2 regions of the Streptomyces sp. NPDC002784 genome follow, and region 1 is predicted to be linked to the other one. Evidence: riboswitches for the same ligand, from Rfam matches in the RefSeq annotation. Region 1 holds a riboswitch; the other holds the start of a gene.
The links. Region 1 has a riboswitch for cobalamin ahead of ACWD1Z_RS35830 ((2Fe-2S) ferredoxin domain-containing protein). Riboswitches for the same ligand answer to the same signal wherever they lie in the genome.

Region 1 (7,168 bases):
CCAGCGGGATCACCGCGTCGGTGCCGATGATCGCGGCCTCCGCCTTCATCGCGGCGTCCTGCCGTTTGCCCGGATCGGCCTCGGCCCGGGCCTTCTCGACCAGCCGGTCGACGTCCTTGTCGCACAGGAACGACAGGTTGAAGCTGCCGTCGCAGGTGAAGTCGCTGGCCAGGACGGTGACCGGGTCACCCGTGTCGAGCATCATGTTGCGGGAGGCGACGGCGGCGTCGAACTTCTTGGCCAGCAGGTCGCTTTCGAGGCGTGCGTAGCTGCGCACCTCCAGCTTCACCGTGAACCCGGCTTTCTGGAGCTGCTGTTGGAGCACCTGGGCGGTCTCGGGCAGCTCGGCCCGGTCGTTGTAGGTGGCGATGGTGATGGGCTTGCCGTCCGCGTCGGTGGCCTCGGCCCGGCCGGTCGGCTCGGTCCTCTTGTCCGCGGTCCAGGTCAGGGCGGGGCCGTAGATGCCCTGGGCGGGCTCGGCGTGACCCTCGTACACGCCCTTGGCGACGGCGGAGGTGTCGATCGCCTCGCGCGCGGCGGCCCGCAGCGCCGCGTCCTTGAAGACGCCTCGCTGGGTGTTGAGGTACAGGCTGGTGTTCCGCGCGGTGTTGATCTCGTGGACGGAGTCCTCGTCCAGGGAGGCGACCTGTGCGACGGGCAGGGCCTCGGCGATGTCCACGTCCCCGGTGCGCAGGGCGTTGGCGCGGGCGGTGCCGTCCGAGACGAACTTCGCGTCGATGCCGGACGCCTGGGCGCGCCCGCCCCAGTAGTCGTCGTAGCGGTCCAGGGCGGCTGCCGTGTCCCCGGTGGTCCGGGTGAGTTCGAAGGGGCCGGTGGCGGTGCCGGCCGGGTTCACCTTGCCGTCCTTGCCGTACGCCTTGGGGGAGAACACCGCGAGGCTGGGGTTGGTCAGCCGCAGCGGCAGCACCGGGTCGGCCTCGCCCGTGCCGACCTTCACCTGGTCGTCGCCCACGACCTCGGCGGTCAGCTTCACGCCGGAGATCGCGGTCGGCGCCGGGTCGGCCGCGGCGGCGTGGGTGAGGGCGGAGGCGACGGCCTCCGCGGTGACCTCACTGCCGTCCTGGAAGGTGGCGTCCCTCAGCGTGAACACCCAGCTCTTGCCGCCCTGTCGGCTGCTCCACGACTCGGCGAGCGCGGGGGCCGCGGTGCCGTTGGCGTCCAGCCGGGTCAGCCCTTCGCTCACACCGAGCCGGGACAGGATGAAGGAGTCCTGGCCGCCGTACGGCGAGTAGTTCTCCGTCGGCTGGAAGGCGAACGCCACCCGCAGGCGCCCGGCCTCACCCGGGCCGGAGGAGTCCGAGGACGAGTCGTCGTCGTTGGAGGCGAAGCAGCCGGAGAGCGCGGGGGCGAGCAGCAGGCCGGCTATGAGTCGACGGCGGGGAGATCTCATGGTCCTCGTTCTGTCTTTCCAGGGCGGACGTTCCCGTACGGGTCGGTCGGCCGACGTCGACCAGCATCATATGAATATGATTTTCATTTAAGCAAGCGGGATCTCGAAGTGCACCACGCCATTGCCTCCGCCGGGCACGTCCTCCCTCTCGTCGCAGACGACCTTGCCCAGCGTCCGCCACAGGCTCATCGCGCCGGGGGAGTGCGGGTCGGTGTGCAGGTACACGGACCGGTAGCCGCCTTCCGTCCGTGCGAAGTCCAGCAGCTCTTCCACCAGTTGCCGGGCCAGCCCGCGCCGCCGGTGTTCCGGGCGCGTGTACACCCGCCTCAGCTGCGCGGTCTCACCCGACGGGTACCGCTCCGCCAGCCACCGCGGGTTCGGCGGATGGACCGGCCCGCGCGCATCGAGCGCGGCCGTGGCGGCCACCGTCCCGTCCGCGTCGTCGACGGCGACCAGCAGGGTGTGCCGGGGCGGGACGACGTAGAACGACCCCGGATCGATGATGTCGGCGTGCCAGTGCGGCACGTAGCCGGTGCCGAAGTCGCGGTAGACGGTGTCGAGCATCACCGCCCGCGCCTCGTCGAGATCGGCGGCCATGGCGGTCCTGATGCGATACTTCTGCATCTGCGCATCATATGCAGGTAGCCCTGTGCGATGATGTTCGGCGACAAGGCGACGGCGGAACGAGGAAGCCGGTGTGAATCCGGCGCGGTCCCGCCACTGTGATCGGCGAGCCAGTCCCGAACAGGCCACTGCCCCAAGCCGGGTGGGAAGGCCGGGACGCGCTTCGACCCGAGAGCCAGGAGACTCAGGCGGTCGCCTCCTCGACGAACCCGGGGCGGATTTCCCCGGAGGAGGGTGGTTCGGCATGCCCGTGAGGCCGGCCGAGGAGGCGTACGACAGCCCGGTGGGCACAGGGTCGGTCGGTACAAGACCGGTAACTCCGGTGCCGTGCCGGGTCGTTGTGTGCCGGGACTGCTGCTGCGGCAGTCCCAAGGTGACCGGCGTCGATCACACGGCGCAGACCGCGCGGCTGGGCGAGGCCGCTCCCGTACGCGTCTCCGCCTGCCTGGATGTGTGCGATCAGGCCAACGTGATCGTCGTGCAGCCCTCCGCCGCCGGACGGGCCGCCGGGGCGCGGCCGGTCTGGCTGGGCCTGGTCAACGACCCCGCCGCGACCGAGGACATCGCCGCCTGGGTGAGCGCGGGCGGTCCCGGCATCGCTGCCCGGCCCGAGATCCTCGACCTCTACGCCTTCACCCCGCCTCGGCGCCGCGCGGCCCGCTGAGACCGGCAGCCTGCGCGCCGACCGTCCGTAACACCCGTACGAGAGGACCTTTCCCATGACGGGCAGACGTCTGCTGTCCCCCTTGCTGGCCACGGCCACCGCTGTGCTCATCACGAGCTGCGGCGCAAGCGCCCAGGACAACGCCGGGGGCTCCAACGGCCCGGCCGACAAGGGATTCCCGGTCACCGTGTCCAACTGCGGGGTGACAACGACGTTTCAGCGCCCACCCCAGCGCGCGGTGTCCTTGAACCAGCACGCGACCGAGGTGATGCTGGCGCTCGGGCTGGAGAAGTCGATGGTCGGCACGGGCTACCTCGACGACGCAATCCTCCCCGAGTACCGGGCCGCCTACGACAAGGTCAAGGTGCTGTCGGAGCAGTACCCGTCGTACGAGACGCTGCTGGCCGCCGAGCCCGACTTCGTCTACGGCGGCTGGGCCTCCACCTTCGACGAGAAGGAGGGCCGCTCCCGTGCCGCCTTCACCCAGGCCGGCATCAACACCCGCCTCAACATCGAGGAATGCCCGGCTGGGCCGGTGACGATGACCGCCATGGACAAGGAGATCCGCGAGGTCGCCAAGGTCTTCGGCGTCCCCGAGCGGGCAGAACGGCAGATCGAACGGCTGCACACCACCCTGGAGGAGGTGGACGGCAAACTCGACGGAGTGGAGCCGGTAAAGCTGTTCGTCTACGACAGCGGCGACAAGAGCGCCTTCACCGCGGGTGGCGCGGGCATCGGCAACGACATGATCAAGCGGGCCGGAGGCGTCAACCTCTTCGCCGACCTCGACAAGCCGTTCGGTGACGTGTCGTTCGAGCAGGTGGCCGAGCGAGCGCCCGAGGTCATCGTCATCTACGACTACGGCGACCAGAGCGTGGCGCAGAAGAAGGAGTTCCTGCTCGCCAATCCGGCGCTGCAGGACGTGCCCGCCATCAAGAACCGGCGGTTCGCGGTGCTGCCGCTGTCCTCCACCGTCGTGGGCGTACGGGTGCCCGCGGCCGTCGCGTCGCTGGCACGCCAGCTCCACCCGGACCGCTTCCGGTGACCGGCGTGAGCGAATCGGCCGCCGCTGGCACCGACGCCGTCGCCGTCGCCACGGGCAGGACGCCGGTAACCACCGACACGGTCGGCAACGGCTCTGCCAGGGCCGGGACCGCGCAGGCCGTCACCGGCCGCCGCAGACTCCCTTACGCCCTGGTCCTGGCCGGGCTCGCCGCCTTGGTGGCGGTGGCGGCGACGTTCGGGATCGCGGCCGGCTCGGTCACGATCCCGGCCGACGAGGTGTGGCGCATCCTGCTCCACCACCTGCACCCCGCCCTCGCCGATGAGACGTGGCCCCCGGTGCGGGAGACGATCGTCACCGACGTCCGGCTGCCCCGGGTACTGCTGTGCGCGGTGGTCGGAGCCGGCCTGACGGTGGCGGGGATGGCGTTGCAGGCCTTGGTCCGCAACCCGCTCGCCGACCCGATGCTGCTGGGAGTGTCGTCGGGCGCGAGCGTCGGCGCGGTCCTGGTCCTCGTCCTCAACGTCACACTGTTCGGAGCCTTTTCGCTGCCGCTGGCGGCGTTCTGCGGTGCACTGGCGGCCCTGGTCGCGGTGTACTTCCTGGCCCGCTCCGGCGGACGGATGACCACCGTACGGCTGGTCCTGGCGGGCGTGGCGATGGCCGAGGTGCTGTCGGCGGTGGCGAGTTTCCTCGTGGTCACCTCCAACGACCCCCACAAGACGCAGTCGGCGATGCGCTGGATGCTCGGCGGACTGGCCGGCACCACCTGGACGATCGTGTGGATCCCGGCCGCCGTGGTCCTGCTCGGTACGGCCGTCCTCCTCGGCGTGAGCCGTCCGCTGAACCTGCTGCTCGCCGGTGAAGAGGCCGCAGCCGCCCTCGGCCTGGACGTCCACCGGTTCCGTGCCGCACTGTTCACCCTGGTCGCCCTGATGATCGGCACGATCGTCGCGGTCAGCGGCCAGATCGGCTTCGTCGGCCTGATCCTGCCCCACGTCGTACGGCTCCTGGTCGGGGCCGACCACCGCCGAGCGCTCCCGGCCGCGGCTCTGCTCGGCGCGGCCTTCCTGATCGCCGCCGACCTGGCCGCGCGCACCCTCATGAGCCCCGAGGAGATCCCCGTCGGCATCCTCACCGCCCTGGTCGGCGGCCCCTTCTTCCTCTGGCTGATGCGCAGGAGCGCGCGATGACCGGACGGCCACCCACGGCACCCGCAACGCTGCACATCGACGACGTGTCGGTGGCAGTCGACGGCACACCCCTGGTCGACCGAGTCTCCCTGACGGTGTCAGCCGGGGAGGTGGTCGGGCTCGTCGGCCCCAACGGCGCCGGCAAGTCCACCCTCCTGCGCACCGTCTACCGGGCGCTGCGCCCCACGTCGGGTCGCGTGCTGCTGGACGGGACGGACATCTGGCGGATGCCCGGCAAGCAACTGGCCCGGCGGTTGGCGGCCGTCCTGCAGGAGCACGCCGGGGACTTCGAGCTCACCGTGTATGAGGTGGTGGCCATGGGCCGCACCCCGCACAAGCGCCCCTTTGCGGGCGATGACGCCGACGACCGCGCCATCGTCACGGCCGCCCTGACGGAACTGGACGTCACCGACCTCGCCCAGGCACCCTTCGACCGGCTGTCCGGCGGTGAGAAGCAGCGCGTCCTGATCGCCCGCGCACTCGTCCAGCAGGCCGGGACGATGGTGCTGGACGAACCCACCAACCACCTCGATCTGCGCCACCAGCTCGACGCGCTCCGCCTCGTCCGCCGCCTCGGAGTCACCGCCGTGGTCGCCTTGCACGACCTCAACCTCGCCGCTTCGTTCTGTGACCGCCTCTGCGTGCTGGACGCCGGACGCGTGGTCGCCCAAGGCACACCCCGTGACGTCCTCACTCCCGCCCTGCTGAAGGACGTCTACCGCGTCGAGGCGGACATCACCGAGCATCCCCGCACCGGCCAGCCACAGGTGACGCTGCTCACCGGCCACCAGCCCGCACCCAGACAGGAAGCCAAGCAGACATGACCGCACCGGTACCTGTACCTGCTCATGTGCCCTCCGGGGCCGTCGCTGCCGCGCTGCAGGACGTAGCAGCTCTGGGAGGCTTCTTCACCCTGACCGTGGGCGGCCCCGACCAGGGATGGCACCCGGTCACGGACGCCTACGCCCGAGGCTTTGCCGACCTCGCGCAGGTGATCGCCGACCGGTACGACACCCGGGAGGCGCGCATCGGCCTCTCCATCGCGCAGCTCGGCCACGCCGCCCGCCTGTGGTCCCCGGTCCTGGCCTGCACACTCCTCCACGGCATCGTCCCCGACCTGACCGGGCTGCACCGGGCCGACGAGGGCCCCGCGCTGAGGCTGCCCAACCCCAGCGGCTGGCCCGCCGACCGAATCCCGAACCTCACCGGGAAGTTGTACGAGGTGGTGGTCGAACAGCACCTCGACGCGCTGGCCACAGGGAGCCGCGTCAAGATCTCCCCCCGCCTCCTGGACGGCAACGCCGCTTCAGCACTGGCCGGCACCGCCCAGGTACTGCTGACGGCACGGCCGGACCTGCGAGACCCCCTCACCGAACTCACCACCGGCCTCCTGGCCACCGGCCGCCTCTCCGGCACCGGCCACTTCACCGGCCCCGACCTCGGCTTCCGCCGCCGCAGCTGCTGCCTCTTCTACCGCACTCCGGCGGGCACGACATGCGGAGACTGCTGCCTGACCGGATGACTCACCTGACGGCCGGGGCACCCAGGGGACGCGGCCGGCCAAGGCGTCGCGCCTGCCTGGGGCCCTACTGGACGGCACCGACGTCATCCTGGGTGTCTCACCGACCCCGTTCTCTCACCCGACACGTCAACACGACGGAAAGCTCAGTAGCACGGGTTCAGGGGAGCAGATGACTCGTCGGCGGAGGCGCGTACGGCTTTGTGGACGGCGCGGGCGAGGCGGGCGCCCCACAGGGAGCGGGGGCCCGCGAAGGCGTGGACCTCGTCTTCGGTGCGTGGGGAACGGGCGGCGATGCAGACGGCGTCCGTGGGGGTGCCGGAGCAGTCGTACCCCGCGTCGAGCAGCGCCTGCACCTTCGCTTCCGTGGCTGTGGCCACCGCGTTGACCAGCGCCGCGTCGGTCAGGGCGACGGGAAGTGTCGCGACGATGTTGATCGTGCCGGCGTGCGGTGCCGCAGCCGTGCCCTCGGCCGGGGAAGCGGCCCATCCGCGTACCCCGAGCCCCGCGGTGGCCACGGCGTGCACCCCGCCGTCGTGGGCGTACCCGTAGGCGCGCACATCGGCCGCGGTCATCAGCCCGACGCCCGGGCCATGGGCGTCGGCCGCGCGCGCCACGTCGGCGAGGTGGCGTTCCGGGTCGATTCGCCGGTAGCCATGGGCGACTTGCGCGTTCAGGATCCAGGCGCGTACGCCGATGCCGCCGCCGAGCACTGCGCTGCTGATCATCCGCCAGCCGTCGCCCAGCCGCCACA
Region 2 (7,935 bases), on a different contig from region 1:
CAAGACGGTCGCCATCAACTTCCAGCTGCTGGGCGGCATCTGGATCCTGCAGACCTTCCCGGCCCTGGTCGGCGGCCTGTTCACCCGCTGGTTCCACCGCTGGGCGCTGCTCGGCGGCTGGGCGGTCGGCATGCTCTACGGCACGGTGGCGGCGTACGGTGTCGCCTCGCCGACCCAGAAGCACTTCGGCGGCTCGTCGAAGGAGATCCCCGGCATCGGGGAGATCGGCTACATCGGCCTGACGGCGTTCGTGCTGAACCTGGTCGTCACCGTGGTCCTGACCTTCGTCCTGAGGGCGGCGAAGGCCCCCGAGGGCGTCGACGAGACGAGCCCCGAGGACTACACGGCGGACGCGGGCGACCCGGGCGTGCAGAAGGAACTGAAGCCGATTCCCTGACCGGGAACCCCACCCGCAGCGGGCCGCCGATGCAGGACATCGGCGGCCCGTCGTCGTCCACACTCGACCGCATGGACTTCCAGATCCGGCCGGTGGAACCCGCCGAACACGACGAACTGGGCGAGATCACCGCCCGCGCCTACCTCCAGGACGGCCTCCTCACCTTCGGCGAGGACGACTGGTACCTCGGCGAACTCCGCGACGTCGCCAAGCGGGCGGCAGCCGCCGAGGTCCTGGTGGCCGTGGAGAGCGGCCGGCTCCTCGGCGGCGTCACCTTCGTCCCGACCGGCGGCCCCATGGCCGATCTCGCCCGCCCCGGGGAGGCGGAGATCCGCATGCTGGCGGTGGCGCACGCGGCCCGCGGCCGGGGCGTGGGAGAGGCCCTCGTGCGCGCCTGCGTCGACCGGGCGCGCACGACGACGGGGTGCACGGGCATCGTCCTGTCCACCCAGTCCCTGATGCACACCGCCCACCGCATCTACGAGCGCCTCGGCTTCCGGCGCGCCCCGGAGCGCGACTGGAACCCGATCCCGGAGCACGGCGACTTCACTCTCCTCACCTATGAGTTGACGCTCTGAAGCCGACGCGACACAACATCTGGGGGTGACATCGCGGGGCGGCACAAGATGTATGCTCGTGCTCGCTGTCGCCGCAGGGGAATCCGGTGCGAATCCGGAACTGTCCCGCAACGGTGTACTTGGGCACATCTGTGCCCGATCGTCAGTCCGAGGACCTGCCGACAGCGCACCCGGCCGTCCGGTCCGGGTGCCAGACGTCCGGGCCTCGAGGAATGGGCCGGTGGACGCGACGCCCCGTGCGCTCGTGAGCTGCCGCCTGCCCTCCGCAAGGCCCCGTGCCGAGCGAGGGAGAGCCCCCAGTGACCATCGCGCCAGCCGACCCGGCTTCAGCTTCAGCCGCCCAGGTGGAGACCGACGGTCCCGGAACCGCGCTGCTGCGGACCCTGACCGAGCTGACCTCCGACCTCCCCGACGCCGACCCCGGCCGGGTCGCAGCCGCCGCGCTGCGCGGCCGGTCCGCCCGCGCGGACGAGGCGGAGTTGCGTGAGCTGGCCACCGAGGCGGCGGCCGGGCTCATCTCCGAGGACCCCGCCTACTCCCGGCTGGCCGCCCGGCTGCTCACCCTCGGCATCCGCGAGGAGGCCGCCTCCCAGGGCGTCACGTCCTTCACCGGGTCGGTCGCGGTCGGCCACCGGGAGGGACTCATCGCCGACCGGACCGCGGAGTTCGTACGGATCCACGCCGAGCGCCTGGACGCGCTGGTCGACCCGGGCGCCGACGACCGCTTCGGCTACTTCGGACTGCGCACCCTGCACAGCCGGTACCTCCTGCGGCACCCCCTCACCCGCAAGGTCGTCGAGACCCCCCAGCACTTCCTGCTCCGCGTCGCCGCCGGCCTCGCCGAGGACGACACCGTCCGCGCGCTGGACGAAGTCGCCGCGCTCTACCGGCTCATGAGCCGTCTCGACTACCTCCCCTCCTCCCCCACGCTCTTCAACTCCGGCACCCGGCACCCCCAGATGTCGTCCTGCTACCTCCTCGACTCCCCCAAGGACGAGCTGGACTCCATCTACGACCGCTACCACCAGGTCGCCCGGCTCTCCAAGCACGCCGGCGGCATCGGGCTGTCGTACTCCCGCATCCGCGCCCGGGGTTCGCTGATCCGCGGCACCAACGGGCACTCCAACGGCATCGTCCCGTTCCTGAAGACCCTGGACGCCTCCGTCGCCGCCGTGAACCAGGGCGGCCGCCGCAAGGGAGCCGCCGCGGTCTACCTGGAGACCTGGCACTCCGACATCGAGGAGTTCCTGGAGCTGCGCGACAACACCGGTGAGGACGCCCGCCGTACGCACAACCTCAACCTCGCGCACTGGGTGCCGGACGAGTTCATGCGCCGGGTGAACGCCGATGAGCCGTGGAGCCTGTTCTCCCCCGCCGACGTGCCCGAGCTGGTCGACCTGTGGGGCGAGGAGTTCGACGCGGCGTACCGCGAGGCGGAGGCGAGCGGGCTCGCCCGCCGGACCATCCCCGCCCGTGACCTGTACGGCCGCATGATGCGCACCCTCGCGCAGACCGGCAACGGCTGGATGACCTTCAAGGACGCCGCCAACCGCACCGCCAACCAGACCGCCCTGCCGGGCCATGTGGTCCACTCCTCCAACCTCTGCACCGAGATCCTGGAGGTCACGGACGACGGGGAGACCGCGGTCTGCAACCTGGGGTCGGTCAACCTCGGTGCCTTCGTCGACCGGGGCGGCATCGACTGGGAGCGCCTGGACGAGACGGTCCGCACGGCCGTCACCTTCCTCGACCGGGTCGTCGACATCAACTTCTACCCGACCGAGCAGGCGGGCCGCTCCAACGCCAAGTGGCGCCCCGTGGGCCTGGGCGCGATGGGCCTGCAGGACGTCTTCTTCAAGCTGCGGCTGCCCTTCGACTCGCCGGAGGCCAAGGCGCTCTCCACCCGGATCGCCGAGCGCGTGATGCTCGCCGCCTACGAGGCCTCCGCCGACCTCGCCGAGCGCAACGGCCCGCTGCCGGCCTGGGAGAAGACCCGTACCGCGCGGGGCGTCCTGCACCCCGACCACTACGACACCGAACTCACCTGGCCCGAGCGGTGGTCGGCGCTGCGCGGCCGGATCGCCGAGGTCGGGATGCGCAACTCCCTCCTCCTCGCCATCGCGCCCACCGCCACCATCGCGTCCATCGCCGGCGTCTACGAGTGCATCGAGCCGCAGGTGTCCAACCTGTTCAAGCGCGAGACGCTGTCCGGTGAGTTCCTCCAGGTCAACTCCTACCTGGTGCAGGAGCTGAAGGCACTGGGCGTCTGGGACGCCCGCACCCGCGAGGCGCTGCGCGAGGCGAACGGCTCGGTGCAGGACTTCGGGTGGATCCCGGAGGAGGTGCGGCGGCTGTACCGCACGGCGTGGGAGATCCCGCAGCGCGGGCTGATCGACATGGCCGCGGCCCGGACCCCGTTCCTGGACCAGTCCCAGTCCCTGAACCTCTTCCTGGAGACGCCGACCATCGGCAAGCTCTCCTCGATGTACGCGTACGCCTGGAAGTCCGGGCTGAAGACGACGTACTACCTGCGCTCGCGCCCGGCGACCCGCATCGCCCGCGCGGCCCAGGCCACCGTCCCCGTCCCGCAGGCGACCTCCGAAGAGGCCGTCGCCTGCTCCCTTGAGAACCCCGAGTCCTGCGAGGCCTGCCAGTAATGACCACCCGTAACCAGAATCTCCTCGACCCAGGCTTCGAGCTGACCCTGCGCCCCATGCGCTACCCCGACTTCTACGAGCGCTACCGGGACGCCATCAAGAACACCTGGACCGTGGAGGAGGTCGACCTCCACTCGGACGTCACCGACCTCGCCAGGCTCACGCCCTCCGAGCAGCACCTGATCGGCCGGCTGGTCGCCTTCTTCGCGACGGGCGACTCGATCGTGGCGAACAACCTGGTGCTGACGCTGTACAAGCACATCAACTCCCCCGAGGCGCGGCTGTACCTGAGCCGCCAGCTCTTCGAGGAGGCCGTGCACGTCCAGTTCTACTTGACGCTGCTGGACACCTACCTCCCCGACCCGGAGGACCGGGCGGCGGCCTTCGACGCGGTGGAGAGCATCCCCTCCATCCGCGAGAAGGCCGGGTTCTGCTTCAAGTGGATCAACGAGGTGGAGAAGCTGGACCGCCTGGAGACCCAGGCCGACCGCCGCCGCTTCCTGCTCAACCTGATCTGCTTCGCCGCTTGCATCGAGGGCCTGTTCTTCTACGGCGCCTTCGCGTACGTCTACTGGTTCCGCAGCCGGGGCCTGCTGCACGGCCTGGCCACCGGCACCAACTGGGTGTTCCGCGACGAGTCGATGCACATGAGCTTCGCCTTCGACGTCGTCGACACCGTCCGCAAGGAGGAGCCGGAGCTCTTCGACGACCAGCTCCGGCAGCAGGTCACCGACATGCTGCGGGAGGCCGTCGAGGCCGAGCTGCAGTTCGCGCGCGACCTGTGCGGTGACGGCCTCCCGGGCATGAACACCGACTCGATGCGGCAGTACCTGGAGTGCGTCGCCGACCAGCGGCTGACCCGCCTCGGCTTCACCCCGGTGTACGGCTCGGAGAACCCCTTCTCCTTCATGGAGTTGCAGGGGGTTCAGGAGCTCACCAACTTCTTCGAGCGGCGTCCTTCGGCGTACCAGGTCGCGGTGGAGGGCACGGTCGACCTGGACGAGGACTTCTGAGCACCGGCCTGCTGAGCACCGGCCTGCCGGAGCTGGCGGTCGGTCCGGCGCTCGTGGCGCAGGCCCACGAGCGCCGGGGCGGCGAGCAGAAGGAGGAGAACGGTCACGGTCAGAGTTCCGAGGAATGCGTCCATGAGGTAATCGTCGTACCGGGCCGACACTCCTGACAGTGGCAGGACTGCCGTACACCATCGAATTACTGCCACCTCCGTGCGACACTGACCACATGCTGAGAAACGTGGCGGTGGCCCTGCTCGACGGCGTGCATCCCTTCGAACTCGGGGTGGTCTGCGAGATCTTCGGTCTCGACCGCAGCGACGAGGGGCTGCCGGTGTACGACTTCGCGGTCGTCTCGGCCGAGGGCCCGGCGCTGAGCACGCACATCCCCGGGTTCACGGTCTCCACCCCGTACGGCCTCGACCGCCTGGAGGAGGCCGATCTGATCGCCGTGCCGGCCGGCAGCGGCTACCTCGGCCGGGAGTATCCGCCCGCGCTGCTCGACGCCCTGGTACGGGCCGTGGACCGGGGCGCCCGGGTGCTCAGCGTCTGCTCCGGCGTCTTCGTGCTCGGCGCGGCCGGGCTGCTGGACGACAGGCGCTGCGCGGTGCACTGGCGGCAGGCCGACGAGCTGGCCCGGCGCTTCCCGCGCGCGGTGATCGAGCCGGACGTGCTGTACGTGGACGAGGACCCGGTGATCACCTCTGCGGGCACGGCCGCCGGCATCGACGCCTGTCTGCACCTGGTGCGCAAGGAGGAGGGCGTGGAGGTCGCCAACGCCATCGCCCGGCGCATGGTGGTGCCGCCGCACCGGGACGGCGGGCAGGCGCAGTACATCGACCGCCCGCTGCCCCGCTCCCAGTGCGACACGGTCGGCGATGTCCTGACCTGGATGGAGCGGCATCTCGACGAGGAGGTCACCGTCGAGCAGCTCGCCGACCTCGCGCACGTGTCGCCGCGCACCTTCGCCCGCCGCTTCCAGCAGGAGACGGGCACCACGCCCTACCGCTGGATCCTGCGGCAACGCGTCCTGCTGGCGCAGCGGTTGCTGGAGACCACGGACGAGACGGTGGACGCCGTCGCGAGCCGGGCCGGGTTCGGCACCGCGGCGGCGCTGCGCCACCAGTTCGTCCGTACCCTCGGGACCACCCCGAACGCCTACCGGCGCACCTTCCGGGGCCCCGAGGCGGCCTGAGCCGTCACCTGGGCACCGGCTTGAGCAGCAGGTTGTGCGGCCGGAGCGTGATGCCCACCCGGGTGCCGTCCTGGGATCCGGGCACCTGCTCGAAGTAGTACTTCGAGGCCACCGCCGCCGTGATCAGCGTCAGCTGCGCCATGGAGAAGTGGTCGCTCGGGCACTTGCGGTTGCCCACGCTGAACGGGCTCATGGCGTATTTCGGGACCTCCTTCGCGCGTTCCGGAAGCCAGCGGTCGGGGTCGAAGCGAAGGTTGTCCCGGTACGACTCCGGGTCGCGCTGGATCGCATACGGGCTGTAGATGATGTCCGCCCCCGCCGGAATGCGATACCCGCCGAGCTGGGTGTCGGTCACCGCCCGGCGCGTCAATATCCAGACGGCCGGACGCAAACGCATCGCCTCGACGACGACATTGTTGGTGTGCCGCAGCGCCCGGACATCCGCGAATGCGACGGGTCGGCCGCCGGTGACGGATTCGACCTCCGCGGCCACCCGGTCGGCTTGCTCAGGATGTTCCGCGAGCACCTGCAGCAGCCACATGACCGTGGACGCGACGGTTTCGCTGCCGGGGGTGAGTATCGCGACGACCTGGTCGTGGATCTCCTGTTCCCCGATCGGTTCGCCATTGTCGTCCTTCGCCTCCAGCAAGGCCGTCAGCAAATCGTCCGGCTTTTGACCAGATGCCCGCCGCTCGGCCACGATCTCGTCGACCAGGAGATGCAAATCGGCCAACGCCCGGTTGAATTTGCGGTTCGGCGGGAGAGGCAGCCGGTAGAGCGGCCCGGCCGGTATCACCATCCGGCGGTACATACCGCGGAAGACGGTGGCGAGCGCAATGCACAGCCGCTCGGCCCGCTCGTCCATGAAGTCGCCGCGCAGCAGACAGCGGGCGGCGATCCGGACGGCCACCCGGAAGGACTCCGAGGTGCAGTCGATCGTCTCGCCGGGCCGCCAGCGCACGGTCAGCGCATGCGCCTCCTCCTCCATGATCGGCCCGTACGCGGGGATCGCGTCGAGCCGGAACGCGGGCTGGATGGTGCGCCGCTGGCGCCGGTGCCGGGGGCCGTTGGCGGTGGCCACGCCCTCCTTGCCGAGCAGGCCCTCGAGGGACTCCCACAGCGGCCCGTCGATCTTGAAGTCGGGGCTGAGGGCCAGGGCGCCGGTGAGGTGCGGAGCGGTGACCGCGTACACCGTCTTGGGGCCCAGCCGCAGCCGGACGACATCCCCGTGCGCGCGCAGCGCCGCCATGAACGCGAGCGGGTCGCGCACCAGTTTCCAGCCGTGTCCGAGAAGCGGGACACCGCCGCCGGCGACAGGCGGTTCTCGGAGTTCCGATTCCGCATATATCTGCGCTTCGGGCTTAGCAGACTCGACGGTCATTTCTCACCTGCCGCTTCGTTGTTGACGTACGGGGGCGTGGACCGGTCGTCCCAGCTGTCGACCATGTACCGGCCGGACTCGTGGTGGAACCAGTAGACGGTGCTGAACCAGTTGCGCATATTGCAGACGCAGGCCCTCACCGCGGCACTCATTTCCTTTCCCTGCAGGGTGCCGTCGTCGAGATCGTCGGCGAGGCGCAGGGCGGCCCGCTCGGCGACCAGGAATTCGGATATGCATTCCTCTATGCGCCGCCGGAGTTCCACCACCGCTTCTTCCAGAGTCAGTCCGTGATGCTTGATGAGACTGATTCCGAGATTGTGCACCTCATCGCCCGCTATTTCCTTGGGCAGTGAACAGAGGTCGTTGTACCAGGCGGCGAATTCCTGGCTCAGCAGCGCCGCCCGCCGAAATGCGGGGTGTTTCCGTACCGCATCCGGGAGTTCACATCCGGCGCTCGGCTCCAGCAGATCGGTCCAGATCCAGTGCGCGAAGGTGAGGCGGCGCAGGGCGAGGTAGTCCTCGACCGTGGGGATGATCCCGTGCGTGCGGTTGTGGAATTCCCGGTCGTAGGCCTCGATCACCGTGTGGAAGTGCCGGGCGAACCGGGCGTTCCACGTCGGCGGCAGGAAGGAGTACAGCCGCACCATGCTGTCCGCGAACCCGGCCACCAGCGGGTCCTCGTGGTGCAGGTGGTCCTGGGGGGAGTCGAGGGCCGTG

Region 2: another riboswitch for cobalamin. It lies ahead of ACWD1Z_RS00870 (ribonucleoside-diphosphate reductase subunit alpha); the one in region 1 lies ahead of ACWD1Z_RS35830 ((2Fe-2S) ferredoxin domain-containing protein).

Annotation. Positions count from the first base shown of each region.
Region 1 covers NZ_JBSFVD010000068.1:573-7,740, reverse strand. The annotation lists gene ACWD1Z_RS35840 (ABC transporter substrate-binding protein) at 1-1,411, opposite strand, end outside; gene ACWD1Z_RS35835 (GNAT family N-acetyltransferase) at 1,499-2,035, opposite strand; cobalamin riboswitch at 2,059-2,237, shown strand; gene ACWD1Z_RS35830 ((2Fe-2S) ferredoxin domain-containing protein) at 2,319-2,699, shown strand; gene ACWD1Z_RS35825 (ABC transporter substrate-binding protein) at 2,755-3,744, shown strand; gene ACWD1Z_RS35820 (FecCD family ABC transporter permease) at 3,894-4,895, shown strand; gene ACWD1Z_RS35815 (heme ABC transporter ATP-binding protein) at 4,892-5,719, shown strand; gene ACWD1Z_RS35810 ((2Fe-2S)-binding protein) at 5,716-6,417, shown strand; gene ACWD1Z_RS35805 (adenosylcobinamide amidohydrolase) at 6,561-7,168, opposite strand, start outside.
Region 2 covers NZ_JBSFVD010000001.1:182,042-189,976, forward strand. The annotation lists gene mctP (monocarboxylate uptake permease MctP) at 1-397, shown strand, start outside; gene ACWD1Z_RS00865 (GNAT family N-acetyltransferase) at 469-975, shown strand; cobalamin riboswitch at 1,028-1,152, shown strand; gene ACWD1Z_RS00870 (ribonucleoside-diphosphate reductase subunit alpha) at 1,275-3,632, shown strand; gene ACWD1Z_RS00875 (ribonucleotide-diphosphate reductase subunit beta) at 3,632-4,645, shown strand; gene ACWD1Z_RS00880 (GlxA family transcriptional regulator) at 4,872-5,837, shown strand; gene ACWD1Z_RS00885 (bifunctional albaflavenone monooxygenase/terpene synthase) at 5,842-7,218, opposite strand; gene cyc1 (epi-isozizaene synthase) at 7,215-7,935, opposite strand, start outside.